Regions from separate parts of the Pseudoalteromonas sp. CNC9-20 genome, predicted to be linked through region 3. Evidence: predicted binding sites of a transcription regulator. Region 3 holds the regulator's gene; each other region holds the start of a gene.
What was found. Region 3 encodes LexA, which represses DNA repair genes until DNA is damaged. Its sites were predicted from a motif close to TACTGTATNNNNATACAGTA; they were not measured.

Region 1: the regulator LexA is predicted to act here: its motif matches at 1,414-1,433, upstream of ruvC (crossover junction endodeoxyribonuclease RuvC).
Region 2: the regulator LexA is predicted to act here: its motif matches at 1,472-1,491, upstream of dinG (ATP-dependent DNA helicase DinG).

What each region holds. Positions count from the first base shown of each region.
Region 1 covers NZ_JAKRFS010000001.1:200,593-205,626, reverse strand. Annotated here, with positions in the region: gene ruvB (Holliday junction branch migration DNA helicase RuvB) at 1-217, opposite strand, end outside; gene ruvA (Holliday junction branch migration protein RuvA) at 231-851, opposite strand; gene ruvC (crossover junction endodeoxyribonuclease RuvC) at 854-1,375, opposite strand; gene aspS (aspartate--tRNA ligase) at 1,487-3,265, opposite strand; gene MHM89_RS00885 (DUF72 domain-containing protein) at 3,452-4,309, shown strand; gene MHM89_RS00880 (DUF3334 family protein) at 4,395-5,034, opposite strand, start outside.
Region 2 covers NZ_JAKRFS010000001.1:107,623-112,656, forward strand. Annotated here, with positions in the region: gene dinG (ATP-dependent DNA helicase DinG) at 1-1,460, opposite strand, end outside; gene MHM89_RS00495 (DNA polymerase II) at 1,608-3,908, shown strand; gene MHM89_RS00500 (TonB-dependent receptor) at 4,155-5,034, shown strand, end outside.
Region 3 covers NZ_JAKRFS010000004.1:7,468-12,501, reverse strand. Annotated here, with positions in the region: gene MHM89_RS10275 (cytochrome c oxidase assembly protein) at 1-209, opposite strand, end outside; gene ctaD (cytochrome c oxidase subunit I) at 209-1,783, opposite strand; gene coxB (cytochrome c oxidase subunit II) at 1,780-2,913, opposite strand; gene lexA (transcriptional repressor LexA) at 3,232-3,849, opposite strand; gene MHM89_RS10255 (HNH endonuclease family protein) at 4,069-4,818, shown strand; gene MHM89_RS10250 (STAS/SEC14 domain-containing protein) at 4,884-5,034, shown strand, end outside.

The sequences.
Region 1 (5,034 bases), on a different contig from region 3:
TGGCTAACGTGGTTTTACCTAACCCAGGGGGACCAAATATAAGGAGATGATCTAAGGCCTCGCTACGTGAGCGTGCGGCCTCGATAAAAATATCCATCTGCTGTTTAACATGAGGTTGGCCGTGATAGTCGGCCAATAACTTAGGCCGAATGGCTCTATCGACCACATCCTCATTACCCTGTACCTCTGGCTCAATCAGCCGATCCGCTTCTATCATGATGGTATCTCTGTTATAGCATCGCTTTGAGCGCTTGCTTAATCATTTCTTCGGAGGCCATGCCTGGCTTCGCGACTGCTTTTACCGACTTCACTGCCTGAGCATTTTTATAGCCCAGAGCTTCAAGTGCGGCAACCGCATCGTCTTGGGCATTACTCGCGACCAAAGTATCGCCATTGGGCGCATCTATTGGTGCCGCGTCAGTGTGAGGGGTAAATAAGTCAGGACCCCAATCTTTAAGCCTGTCTTTCATTTCTAACACTAACCGCTCTGCGGTTTTTTTGCCAACGCCGGGAAGCTTTACTAAGGTGCTTGCATCGCCATGATGAACGCAATGGATAAATTGCTCTGCCGACATCCCCGATAAAATACCTAGGCCTAGTTTCGGCCCTACCCCATTGGCTTTTAGCAATTCACGAAACAGGGCGCGTTCGTTTTTGGTGTTAAACCCAAATAACAGCTGCGCATCCTCTCGCACCACAAAGTGGGTATACAAGGTGACCTGTTCGCCACACTCGGGAAGTGCATAAAAGCAACTCATGGGGAGGTTGATTTCATAGCCAATGCCCGCTGCTTCCACTAACACTTCAGGGGGCTGCTTCTCAACCAACAATCCTCTAATTCGTCCTATCATTGTTACCTCAAGCGTCCGCGCACGGTTTTACGTGCTTGGCCGGACAGTTTTATTAAGTTTTGTTGTGAGTGACCATGGCACATGGCAATAGCCAAGGCGTCGGCGGCATCTGCTTGCGGCGTTGCTGGCAGCTTCAAGATATGCTTCACCATGTGTTGTACCTGCGCCTTTTCCGCAGAGCCTCGCCCAACCACTGCTTGTTTCACTTGCCGTGCGGAGTATTCTGACACGTCAATATCGGCCAAGGTGGCGGCGACAATGGCTGCGCCCCGAGCTTGCCCTAGCTTTAGTGCCGAATCTGGATTGTGGGCCATAAACACTTGCTCTATGGCAAACGCGGTAGGGTTAAATTGCTCAATGAGTTGGCTGACGCCTTGGAAAATCATTTTTAAACGCAACGGGAAGGCGTTATCACCTAACTTAATACAGCCACTGCCCAAGTAATGGAACTTATGCCCTTGCTGCTGCACGACACCATAGCCGGTAAAGCGCGAGCCGGGGTCAATTCCCAAAATTATACTCACCCACTGACCTTATTATTATTCTCGCTTATGGAAATGGTAACTGTATGTATGACCAGTGTAAAGCTGAAGCATAAAAAAAGCGGCCTGAGCCGCTTCTTTTATCGCTATCGCTTATTCGCTTTGTTCACTCTCAGAGGCAGTCACTCCGATACCCAGCTCTTGCAGAGCGTCGGGATTTGCCACACTCGGGGCATCGGTCATCAAACAAGATGCTTGCGTCGTTTTCGGGAAGGCAATGACATCACGAATATTGTCTGTACCACAAAGTAACATTACTAGGCGGTCAAGACCGAACGCCAAACCTGCGTGCGGCGGTGTACCATACTTCAACGCATCGAGTAGGAAACCGAATTTATCTTGTTGCTCTTGCTCATTGATCCCCAACACTCGGAACGCCGCTTGTTGCATCGCATTGTTGTGGATACGCACCGAACCACCACCGACTTCGTAACCATTAAGAACCATGTCGTAGGCATCAGAAAGCGTGCCGGCAGGGTTAGCTTCCAGCTCCTCTGGGCTGACATCTTTTGGCGCAGTAAATGGGTGGTGAACAGCGTGTAGATTACCTTCATCGTCTTCTTCAAACATCGGGAAGTCTACGACCCACAATGGTGCCCATTTGGTTAAATCAGTTAGCTCAAGGTCTAAACCAATCTTCAAGCGCAGCGCACCCATAGCTTCATTGACCACATTGCGTGAGTCGGCACCAAATAAAATGATATCGCCAGTTTGCGCATTGGTGCGTTCAAGTAAGGCGGTGATCACCTCTTCGTTCAAGAATTTAGCAATCGGTGATTGCACGCCTTCCACACCTGCGTCGCGGTCATTGACCTTCATCCAGGCTAAACCTTTAGCGCCATAGATGCCGATAAACTTGGTGTACTCGTCAATTTGCTTGCGTGATAAAGACGCTCCGCCTGGCACGCTAAGCACGGCTACGCGGCCTTTCTCATCATTGGCAGGGCCAGAGAACACTTTAAACTCAACGTCTTTAACCAAATCAGCAACGTCAATAAGCTCCATCGGGTTACGTAGGTCAGGCTTATCTGAACCAAAACGACGCATGGCTTCGCTGTAAGCCATTACCGGGAACTCGCCCAAATCAACATTCAGCAACTCTTGCCACATATCACGGATCAGTTTTTCAGTGACACCACGAACTTGGTCTGAACTCATAAATGAGGTTTCGATATCGATTTGCGTGAACTCTGGCTGGCGGTCGGCACGTAAATCTTCATCACGGAAACATTTAACGATTTGGTAGTAACGGTCAAAGCCAGACATCATCAACAATTGTTTAAACAGCTGCGGCGACTGCGGCAGCGCATAAAAGCTGCCATGATGCACACGGCTTGGCACAAGGTAGTCACGTGCTCCTTCAGGGGTCGCTTTCGTCAGTACCGGCGTTTCAATATCGAGGAAGTCATTGCTATCAAGGAAGCGGCGAACAAAACTTGTGGCTTTGGCACGCAACTTAATGCGGTCGCTCATCTCTAAGCGGCGAAGATCCAAGTAACGGTACTTTAGACGGCGCTCTTCGGAGTTTTGCTGGTTAAAATCCAGTGGTAGAGCGTCGCTGCGGTTAATGATCTCAAGGCCAGTACCCAGAATTTCCACTTCACCTGTGCTCATGTCTTTGTTGACTTGGCTGTCAGGGCGAGCGCGGACCACCCCTTTGACTTGTACACAGAATTCTTGACGAAGTTTATTCGCCACATCCATAAGCCCTTCAACTTCCGGGTCGAACACCACCTGCACCAAACCTTCGCGGTCACGCACATCGACGAAGATCAAACCACCTAAATCGCGGCGTTTGTTGATCCACCCACACAGAGTAACTTCTTGGTCGACATGACTTTTATTTAAGTGTCCGCAATATATAGAGCGCATAATATTCCTGTTTTAATTGTAAGCGCGCATTGGTTTAAGCACGCAGTGGCCAAATTAATTGCGTCAATTATATAAAAACGGCAGTCAATGTCACGAAGCAAACTCCGAGTTGCACACTTATTGAACATCCAAAGCCATAAAGCTGTGCTAGCATAGCTGCCAATCACTAGGAACCGTGCTCTAACCATGCTTTATCTAGGTTGTCCACAGTGGTCTAATACCGCGTGGAAAGGACAATTATTTGCCCAACACTGCCAACAATCACAGATGCTCGCCCGTTACAGCGAAGTATTCAATGCTGTGGAGGGAAATACCACTTTCTATGCCGACCCCAGCCCCGATGTGGTAAAGCGCTGGCTGCACAGCAGTGATGAGCACTTCCGCTTTACCTTTAAATTTCCTAAGCGTTTTAGCCACGACAGTGCCTTGCAAGCTCCAAAGCAAGAACTCACGCACTGGCTTAAACTAATGGCGCCCTTATTCAGCAAAGTAGGCAGCTTGATGTTGCAATTGCCAGCAAGCTTTACACCGACGCACCTACCCCGGCTGCAACACTTTATTGCCCAACTACCCAAAGACTTGCACTACAGCGTGGAAGTGCGCCACCACGATTTTTTTACCAAAGGTGACAGCGAGCGCGCACTGAACCGATTTTTACATCAACATAATATTGATCGTGTTTGTATGGACACCCGGGCGCTGTTTGCCGTCTCTCCCTATAGTGACGCCATTATTGACGCGCAGCAGAAGAAACCTCATTTACCGGTGCATGCGGTGGCCTTGGGCGAGCGCCCAGTGGTGCGTTTTGTGATTGCTGCGCTAAGTGATGAGTATCAGCACTATTACCAGCCTTGGTTGGCAAAGATTAAACAGTGGTTAGATGAAGGCAAGTCACCCTATGTGTTTTTACACACCGCTGATAACGACGGAGCGCCTTTACTGGCACGCCAGTTTGCGCAGGATTTGCAGCGCTTTTGTGGCTATTATCACCGTGCCATTGAGCCATTCCCGGGTGAAAAACACCAACAGGAACAGCTCTTTTAGCACGGCTACATAGACCTATGTGCTGGCATCACACCAGTCACAGAGGGTCGCAAGTATTGTTAGCCTCACGCCGAGTATGCGGCTATTAAAGACCTAGGTTTTCCATAAAATCGTCATCGATATCCTGTTCAGCCTGCTGCTTTTTTGCTTTTTCTTCAGCTTGTTGCTTATCGGCATGGGCACTTTCAATGATGTCATCAGGGTCTACCGCATCGGTGATGTCAAAATCATGAAGCTTGATGAACTCCGTTTTATCCATCGCCAATTCAAGGTAAAAAATGTTTTGGTTCTGTGTGGTAAACGTCACACGGCGCGCCTGAGGCCTGTCCATAGTGGTATCCACAGAGATTTGCACTTGCTTGTTGATGGCCATCATTTTCGGCTGATTTTGGGTGATCGACGTGTGCAGTTGCTCCCTGACTTTATTAGTAAAGTCACCGACGATTTGGTTCATGAGCTCCCCTAGCACATTGGAAACATCATCAGAAAGGTGGCTCTTCGCTAACTCTTCCTCGGGCATGCCCATGTTACGCAAGTAGTCCGAATAGACTTCCATCGCCGCTTGCGCGGTAAAATTCGTCACCACCAACCCTGTAAAGCCACCATCGAATAACACGAAGCAGCCAATATCCGGGCGCATACAGGTGCGGGTTATTTTTTGCACCATGGCCGAATAGCTAATGTTATTGCCGCTGGCAGAAGACAACACCTCGGTCACCGAATGA
Region 2 (5,034 bases), on a different contig from region 3:
ACCTTGATAAACTTAACTCCTTGCTCTGAGCGTAGCCCGCTTTCATGGGCAAAATGTTCAAAGGAGCCCAAGGCGCTGAGCGTGGCCGAGCACAATACCGCTCCTGCACACTCGCGCCATAATTTATCTTTGAGGTAAAACCCCACTTCAATAGGGCAGTCACTCAGGAGGTAGTCATGGTGGTTTTTATACTCCATGCGCTTTATCCACCTGGCATGGGGAACGCTTTCGCTTTCTTTAGCATAACTTTGCCACAGCTTTTGTAGCGTTTCTAAACGGGCTATATATTGCCCACTTTCAGCTAAAATAGGGTCAGCAATAAACGGCTTCACATCGCCATCATTCACGTCGCTACTGAGCGCTTCGTGCATCTTGTTGAGGGTGCGTAGCGCCGTTTTACTGGCTTCACTGATATCTTTGGCTTGCACTGTGAGCTGTTGCGGCAGCACTCCGTGTGAGAAACGATAGGTGTCGTCTTCGGTATATTGAAAGTCTGCACTATCAAGCATACTCAGCACGGCTTTCATGCCTCTGGCCACATCATCAAGGGCATCATTGAGTTTAAATTGGCTACCTGATGCGCTGGCGCTAAAAATGGTTTGCGCCATTTTGCCGCTGAATTTGAGTAGTTTCTCGAGCCAATCCTGAGTCCCTTTTAAGGTGGCTGCGGCAGATGAAAAGTCGCGAGTGATATGCGGTAAGTGGTGTGCTTCATCAATCACATAAATACAGTTTTCTGGCTCCGGCAAAATCACGCCACCGCCGAGCTCCAAATCGGCCAATAATAGACTGTGATTGGCCACTAACACATCCATTTGCGCTATTTTTTGCCGCGCAAGATGGAAAGGACAGGTTTGGTGTGCTTTCATCTGCCGTTGGCAGGCATGCTTATCACAGGCAATAAGGTGCCATACGCGATCTGGGATCACGTCGGCCCATGAGTCTCGGTCACCTTGCCACTGTTTGTTTTGGTAAGCATCATGCAGCTGATGCAGGCATTTTTGCTCCATGTCACTCAAAGGGGAGCTTAAAGTGGGCATCAACGCGAGTTGCTCTTGTTCGCCATTGACGGCGTTATGGAGCTTATGGGCGCAGATATAGCGCCCCCGGCCTTTGACCAAATCATAACTAAAAGTAAGACCGCTGTGCTGGGCAAAAAAGGGTAACTCTTTATAGAGCAACTGCTCTTGCAAGGCCACTGTAGCGGTTGCAATCACCAGCTTTTTATTACGTTTGAGTGCCAGTGGTAAGGCACCTAAGCAATATGCCAAAGATTTGCCGGTTCCGGTTCCGGCTTCGACCACGCAAATGCGCTGCTTTTTATCATATTCACCAGCGAGTGTTTTTGCTATTTCTGCGACCAAGTAGTTTTGGCTAGCACGAGGGCGATAATCGTCCATGCTTGAAGCTATCCGCTGATGAGCGTTTCGGATTGTTTTTTTCAGCGGATCGGATAGCATGGTGTATCAACTTATGTATATATTTACAGTGCGACCATTTTAGAGTGTGGCTGCATATGACTCAAGTGACAATTCACTTATGTTGTGATGCTTGGGCAAGACATAGAAAACAACGCGCTGTATTTACTCACTTCTATAGGTATTCGGTTGGCTCCAATAGCAGGGTTTATCCTTTCCGCGCAAACACGGCAACTGAGCGATGGTATCAGTCATGTCTTTTGGCTGGCCACAGACAACGGCCCAGTTAAAGCACAATCTGTCGCTGAGTCTGCGGTATTTTTCGTTGCCCAATCGCAGCAGCAGCGAGTGATAAAATTACTCCAAGCCGCTAACTTACCTTGTGATATCCGCACAGTAACGCTGCACTCTTTTGCCGGTAAACCCATGGCAGGGTGTTATTTCACGCACTTGAATCAGTTTTATGCGGCGCGAGAACAGCTTAAAGAGCAAGGAATTACGTTATACGAGGATGATATCCGCGCGCACGAGCGCTTCTTAATGGAGCGATTTATTCGCGGCGGCGTTTGGGTAGACGGCACCTTTAGTGCTAATGGCACCTTAGCTCAAGCGCGGTTTAAAAGCCATCCCCACTACCGGCCCACTTTGCGGGTTTTATCGCTGGATATTGAATGCAGTGGCGATGGTGTGCTTTACAGTGTTGGCTTGGTGAGTGAACGGTTTAAAAAGGTGCTGATGGTTGGGCGTAGCACCGAAGAGCGCTCGTGGCTTGATTATGTTGAGGATGAGGCCGCTTTGCTCGTGCGGTTACAAGAGCACATACACCATATTGACCCTGATGTGATCGTTGGTTGGAATGTGGTCGACTTTGACTTTCAGCTGCTGTGCTATCGCGCTCAGCAATTGGGTATTCGTCTTAATTTAGGACGCAATAACGAGGCGGTTGTGTGGCGCGGAGGAAAAGTCGCTAAGCTTATAGTTCCCGGGCGCGCTGTACTTGATGGCATTGATATGCTTAAAAACGCCACATATTACTACCCCAGCTTTGCCCTTGATAATGTTGCCCACGAAATCCTTGGCGAGCGAAAGCTTATCGGAAATAAAGACAAAGTTTCCGAGATTTCCCGGCTTTTCAACGAAGATAAACTGCAACTTGCTGAATATAACTTAAAAGACTGTGAGCTTGTATTAGCCATCTTTGCTCGTCTTGAATTGGTCGACTTTGCTATTGTGCGGACCAAGCTTACAGGGCTGCCATTAGAACGGCTAGGAGGGTCGGTGGCGGCGTTCACCAACCTTTATTTGCCATTGTTACATCGCAGTGGTTATGTGGCTCCTAATTTAGGCGATCATGGATTGACCTTCGACAGCCCAGGCGGTTATGTGATGGACTCGGTGCCCGGTCTTTATCAAAATGTTGCAGTTCTTGACTTTAAAAGCCTTTATCCGAGTATTATTCGTACCTTTTGTATCGATCCCATGGGCTTAATAGAGGGGCTCAATGCTCCTGAAGACGCAATTGCTGGGTATCATGAGGCATTTTTTTCTCGCAGCAAGCATCATCTTCCTGATTTGGTTGCCAGCCTCGCACAGGCCCGTCAAGAGGCCAAAAAGCACCGTGACCCTCATCTTCAGCAGGCCATCAAGATTATCATGAACAGCCTATACGGTGTGCTTGGCTCAAAAGGTTGTCGTTTTTACGACCCTAGACTAGCCAGTTCGATTACCCTGCGCGGGCACGATATAATGCAAACAACGCGACAGTGGCTGATTGAATATGGCGTTGATGTGATTTACGGCGATACCGACTCTACCTTTATCGCACTACCCGAAGAGCTTAGTGACGAACAAAGTCATACGTTAGCCAAAGAGTTAGTGACAAAAATTAACAACCGTTGGCGGCAAACACTTGAACAAAGCTATGGAATGCCTAGCTATTTGGAGCTTGAATACGAAAGCCTATATCGGCCTTTTTTTATGCCCAAGGCAAGGCATAAAGACGTGGGAACGAAGAAACGTTACACTGGTTTATTGGTCCAGAAGCACCGAGAACTCGTTTTTAAAGGCATGGAGTCGGTGCGTAGCGATTGGACGCCACTGGCGAGAAAGTTTCAAGGTGAACTGTTTCAAGGATTATTCACTGGTGCAAATCTGCAACATATCATTGATAATTATGTTAACACTTTACAGAAAGGGGATAACGCTCAGCTCTTAACTTATGCCAAACGCTTAGGGAAAAACCCTGATGAATACACCAAAGCAACTCCCCCTCATGTGAAAGCTGCACGAAATAGTACTCAAAGTTACGCTAAAGGTGATTGGGTTGAGTACGTTATAACAGTTGATGGTCCTCGCTGCACCCCTAGCAGTAGGCCACTGGACTTAGCACATTACCTTGAGACACAGCTAAAACCCATCATCGATGACATTGCTGATGTGTGCGACGTATCGCTTCACTGCCCTCTAGATAGTCAGTTTACATTAATTTAATCTTAAAGACCTGCTATTTACACGCTGATTTGGTTTGCTCCAGATTTCCAATATGGTGTCGTGTTGTTCTGTCTGTTTTTTGATTGGTTGTTACTTTTGGTGGTGTTTTGTTAATTTGGTGTTGACCCTGGATTCTTTAATTGTTTATTATCGTAACCAAAGTGCATTGCTTAGTGCATTTAATTACAAGCGGTTAACAGCCGCGATAAAAACAATCACGTCTACAAGTGATCCAGGGAGAATCTAATGTTAAATAGCAAAATCGCAAAATCAGTGCGTTTAGCACTTGTTTTTGGTGCTGCTTCAACAGCAGGCATTTCAGCAAGTGCCATTGCTGCTGAAGAAGGTGCTGATGATGTTGAGCGTATCGAAGTAACCGGTTCGCGTATCAAACGTACTGATCTTGAAACAGCTACTCCAGTACAAGTAACGTCTGCAGAAGATATCGCTATGTCGGGCTTTACCCGCGTCGAAGATATCATGAATAACCTGCCGCAAATCGAGGCATCGCAAACTGCGTTCCAATCAAATGGCGCAACCGGTACAGCAACGCTTGACCTTCGTGGTATGGGTCCTCAGCGTACACTAGTACTTATCAATGGTCGCCGTGCACAGGCTGGTGGTATTTACACACAATCAGCTGATATTAACCAAATTCCAGCTGCACTAATTAAACGCGTTGAAGTAATGACCGGTGGTGGTTCAACAACTTATGGTGCTGATGCAGTAGCGGGTGTTGTTAACTTCGTAATGAATGATGATTTCGAAGGTTTCCAAGTTGATATAGGCGGCTCTGCGTACCAGCACGATAATGACAATGGGTACATGCAAGGGTTGATGGACGAGAAGGGCTTCGAATACCCAAGCGGCAGCGATGGTTTTGATGGCGCGGCGTTCGATTTCAGTGCAACACTTGGCGGCACCTTTGATGGTGGTAAAGGTCATGCAGTTGGTTATGTAACCTACACCAAGCAAAATGAATTGCGTCAAGGAGCGCGTGACTACTCTTCATGTGCATTGAACGCCGCAGGTACTGAGTGTGGTGGTTCTGCCAACGCTATTGTGCCAAATTTCTTTATTGCTCCGCTTAATGGTCCTGGTGGTACTTATAACGCTAGTGAAGAGG
Region 3 (5,034 bases):
GCACCACTTTGCGCATGGGTTGTAAAGCTCACCGTCACTTCGCGAGAGTCATCCACATGCTCGCTTTGCTGCGCCTGTTCGAGTGAGGGCTTACCATTAAGCCCTGTTACTTCGCAGAACACGTCGTAAAGCGGCACCAAGGCAAAGGCGAACGCAAACATGCCAATGACGCTGATGACTAGTTTCTTTAATAACGGTGCGTGGTTCATTACTGCACCTTAGGTGGCGTTTCAAAGGTGTGGTAGGGTGCCGGAGATGCTACCTCCCACTCCAAGCCTTCTGCGCCATCCCACACTTTCGCTGGTGCTTGCTCTCCAGCCTTGATGCACTTGAACACCACGGCAACGAACAGCAGTTGAGAGAGACCAAAGGCGAAACCACCAATACTGATAATGGCGTTAAAATCAGCAAACTGCAGCGCATAGTCTGGGATACGTCGCGGCATACCCGCCAAACCTACAAAATGCATGGGGAAAAACAGCACATTAACGCTAACCAACGACAGCCAGAAATGCCATTTCGCTAACGTGGTGCTATACATGTGCCCAGTCCATTTTGGCAGCCAGTAATAAGCAGCGGCCATAATCGAGAACACCGCCCCTGTCACTAAAACATAATGGAAGTGCGCCACCACGAAGTAGGTGTCATGGTACTGGAAATCCACTGGGGTAATTGCCAACATCAATCCTGAGAAGCCCCCGAGGGTAAACAACACAATAAAGGCGATAGCAAACATCATTGGTATTTCAAAGCTGATGGCACCGCGCCACATAGTGGCTACCCAGTTAAATACTTTTACTCCCGTTGGCACCGATATCAACATGGTCGAGTACATAAAGAACAATTCCCCGGCCAGTGGCATACCGGTGGTAAACATATGGTGGGCCCACACCACAAAAGACAGCAAGGCGATGGAGGCCGTGGCATATACCATGGACGAATAGCCGAACAGTTTTTTGCGTGAAAAGGTAGGAACTATGGTGGAGATAATGCCAAACGCTGGCAAAATCATAATGTACACTTCCGGGTGACCAAAGAACCAAAAGATATGCTGGAACATCACAGGGTCGCCACCACCGGCGGCATTGAAGAAATCAGTGCCAAAATACTTATCAGTGAGCACCATGGTCACCGCACCCGCCAACACCGGCATAACTGCAATTAATAAAAATGCAGTGATCAACCAGGTCCACACAAACAGCGGTAATTTCATCCACTTCATCCCTGGAGCACGCATATTAACGATGGTCACAATGACATTAATGGCCCCCATGATGGAGCTTATCCCCATAATGTGAATGGCAAATACAAACAGGGCAGTATTGTCGTTGCTGTAGGTGGTCGATAAGGGCGCATAAAAGGTCCACCCAAAGGCCGGACCGCCGCCTTCCATAAACAGCGACAGCAATAGGATGGCAAAAGCGAATGGCAGAATCCAAAAGCTCCAGTTATTCATTCGCGGCAAAGCCATATCTGGCGCGCCAATCATCATGGGGATCATCCAGTTAGCTAAGCCCGTAAAGGCAGGCATCACGGCGCCGAAGACCATAATCAAACCATGTACTGTGGTCATTTGGTTGAAAAAATGAGGGTCAACCAGCTGAAGTCCTGGTTGGAATAGCTCGGCTCGGATCACCATTGCCATGGCGCCACCGGTTAAAAACATCAACAACGAAAATAATAAGTACAAGGTGCCGATGTCTTTGTGGTTAGTAGTAAAAAGCCAGCGTTTAATTCCGGTTGCAGGCCCGTGATGTTCATGTGTTGCAGCTGCTGTACTCATTGTTCCTCCCCATCAATATAGGCCTGAATCACGCTTGGTTGAACGATGTCTCCGGTTTCATTACCAAAGGCATTGCGTTGGTAAGTAACCACCGCTGCCAACTCTTTAAGCGTAAGTTGACCGACAAATGCCTGCATCGCAGTCCCTGGCTTACCGTGCACCACAATATCGATATGGTCGTTAATATCGCCGGTGGCTATTGGACTGCCTTTAATGGCGGGGAAGACTCCAGGTAAACCAAGCCCCGTAGGCTGATGACAAGCTGCACAGCGCGTGATGTACACTTGCTCGCCCGATGCCATTAGCTCATCTTCAGAGAGGATTTGTTCTAGCAGCTCAGCATCGGCCTGCGCCTGAGCTTGCTTCGCTTGTTTCTGCTCTGCCAGCCAAGCGTCAAACTCTTCAGGGGGTTTTGCTTCTACGACCACCGGCATAAAGCCGTGGTCTTTACCGCATAACTCGGCGCACTGGCCGCGATACGTACCCGGTTCGTTTACGCGTGTCCAAGCTTCGTTGATAAACCCAGGGTTAGCGTCTTTCTTTACTGCAAAATCGGGCACCCACCAAGAGTGAATGACGTCATCTGAGGTCATTAAGAAACGTACTTTTTGATTAGTGGGAATGACCAAGGGTTTATCTACTTCGAGGAGGTAATTGTCGCCCTTATTTTGCGCATTTTTGATTTGCTCTTGAGGCGTTGACAGCAGTGAGTAGAAGCCCACATCGTGACCCATATACTCGTAGTGCCATTTCCATTGTGAACCAGTCACCTTAATGGTGATATCGGCCTTTGTTGTATCCTCCATAGCAATCAGGGTTTTGGTGGCCGGAACAGCCATGGCTATGAGAATAACAAATGGAATCGCTGTCCAAAGTATTTCTACTTTGGTGCTTTCATGAAAGGTAGCGGGGGTGACCCCTTTTGACTTGCGGTGTTTGAGCAGCGCCCAAAACATCACCGCGAAAACAACCACACCAATCACACAGCATATAATAAATATGGTCATGTGTAGTTGGTAAACATTTTCGCTAATGTCAGTTACCCCTTGGCGCAAGTTGTACTTGCTATTCGCGGACACCAATTGAGGGAATAACAGACATAGCAACATGAGGGAGCTCAGCTTCTTCATGTGTACCATCTCCTTATTGTTGCGCAATGCAAGGAAGAGGCGGTTACAGCTTAATACCCAATCTTCGTTATTATTATGCTTTTACCAGTCGACAACTTTGACCCTAAATAAACTGTTGAAAAACCGACCAGCAAAGCCTGTAATATAACCAATTAGTCAAAGATTGAGCTAATAGCAAGTTAATACACTATTTTTGTTTACGTTTTATTAATAAATTAACAGGAATATTCAAGCTGTTAGAAAGCACTGTGGCTAAGGAGGGAACATGGGGAAAGCCCCTAATAACAGACCTATTAGAGGCAAAATAAGTAAATTTAATTACATCCAGTCGGCGTTTCGGATCACACCTACAGCTAAGCCTTCAATATTAAAGGATTCGTTCTCTAAATCGACTTCAATGGGTGTGAATTCTTCATTCTCTGCATGCAGCAGAACCTTACGCCCAGCTTTTTCTAAACGCTTCACGGTGACATCTTCATCAACCCGCGCGACCACCACTTGGCCGTTTTCAGCCACCTGAGTGCGATGTACCGCTAATAAGTCGCCATCCATAATGCCGATGTCTTTCATACTCATGCCATTTACGCGCAGCAAATAATCTGCAGCAGGCTTGAACAGCAGTGGGTCTATCTGGCAGTGACTCTCTATATGCTGTTGGGCAAGAATGGGCTCGCCCGCAGCAACGCGGCCAATTAAAGGCAGGCCCAATTGTTCGGGTTCTTCTTCCTCGACCAATTGAATACCTCGACTCGCGCCAGGCTTCATTTTGATTACGCCTTTCTTAGCCAACGCCTTAAGATGTTCTTCTGCGGCGTTAGCACTGCGAAACCCCAGTGTTTGTGCAATTTCTGCACGCGTCGGCGGCATGCCGGTATCTTTAATAAAGACTTTAATCAGCTCAAGAATTTGCGATTGGCGTTTAGTTAATGGGCGCATACAACTGGGTTTCCATACAGTACATTTAACTGTGAGTATATACAGTTAAATGAAAATCGCAAATAAAATCAGGGAATTTGCTGACCGTTGCAACCTTAATTAATGCAACTTCGCTTTTGTTCATATGCAACCTCACCTCATACTCATAAAGTGATAGGTGACGAATGCGCGACAATGCTTTAAAGTAGCGCTGTTTTAGTCATATTATTAAGCAGTTAGATGACTCGCCAAAGTGTATTTTCAGCGTTCCTTTTACTTATTTCGGCACTGACGATAGGTGCGTGCAAAGCCGATACGGTCAAGATGTCGCGCAGCGGCCTTTGTCACCCTGAAGATTCGGCTCATTATCAACGCACTCAATCTTTTACCCCCTATGCGAACTTAGAAAGCTGTCTAGCAGACGGTGGACGTTTACCAAAGAACTACACTCAACAAACATCAGAAAATAGTTATCATCGGGATAACTGGCCACATTGGTTAGACACCGATCACGACTGCCAAGACGCCCGTGCTGAAGTGCTGATTGCCCAATCACACAGTGATGTAAGCTACACTACTCAAGCGCGCTGCACCGTCACCAGCGGCCAGTGGCATGACCCTTATTCGGGGCAGATACTACGCAATGACGATGATTTAGATATAGACCATATTGTGCCGCTTAAATTTGCCTATGAACACGGTGCTGCCACCTGGAGTCGTTCGCAAAAGGCACAATTTGCCAACGATATGGAGAATTTGCTTGCTGTTGATGATGGCCTAAATCGTAGCAAAGGCGCAAAAGGCCCTTGGCAATGGTTGCCGCCGCATCAAGATTACCGCTGTCAGTACATTCAGCGCTTTAATTACATCATGAGCAAATATGACCTTCGCTACTCGCAAAACGAAAAAGACCAAGTTCAGAGTTTGCTGCAAAGCTGCGTAGGTGAAACTTTAAACCTCAGCGCACTACCTACAACCTTGCACCAATAACCAACCGCTTGTAAGTAAATATTCTATATTGATAGAGCATCTAATGAACTCGTTGGCGAGGATATATGCTCAATATCACTATAAACGAAACACACAATACCGCTCTACTTGAACCACAAGGCCAGCTGACAGCAGAAGACTTTGCAGCAGCCGTGCGTATTATCGACCCTTATATTGAACAGCATGCAAAGCTACATGCTCTCATTATTGCTACTG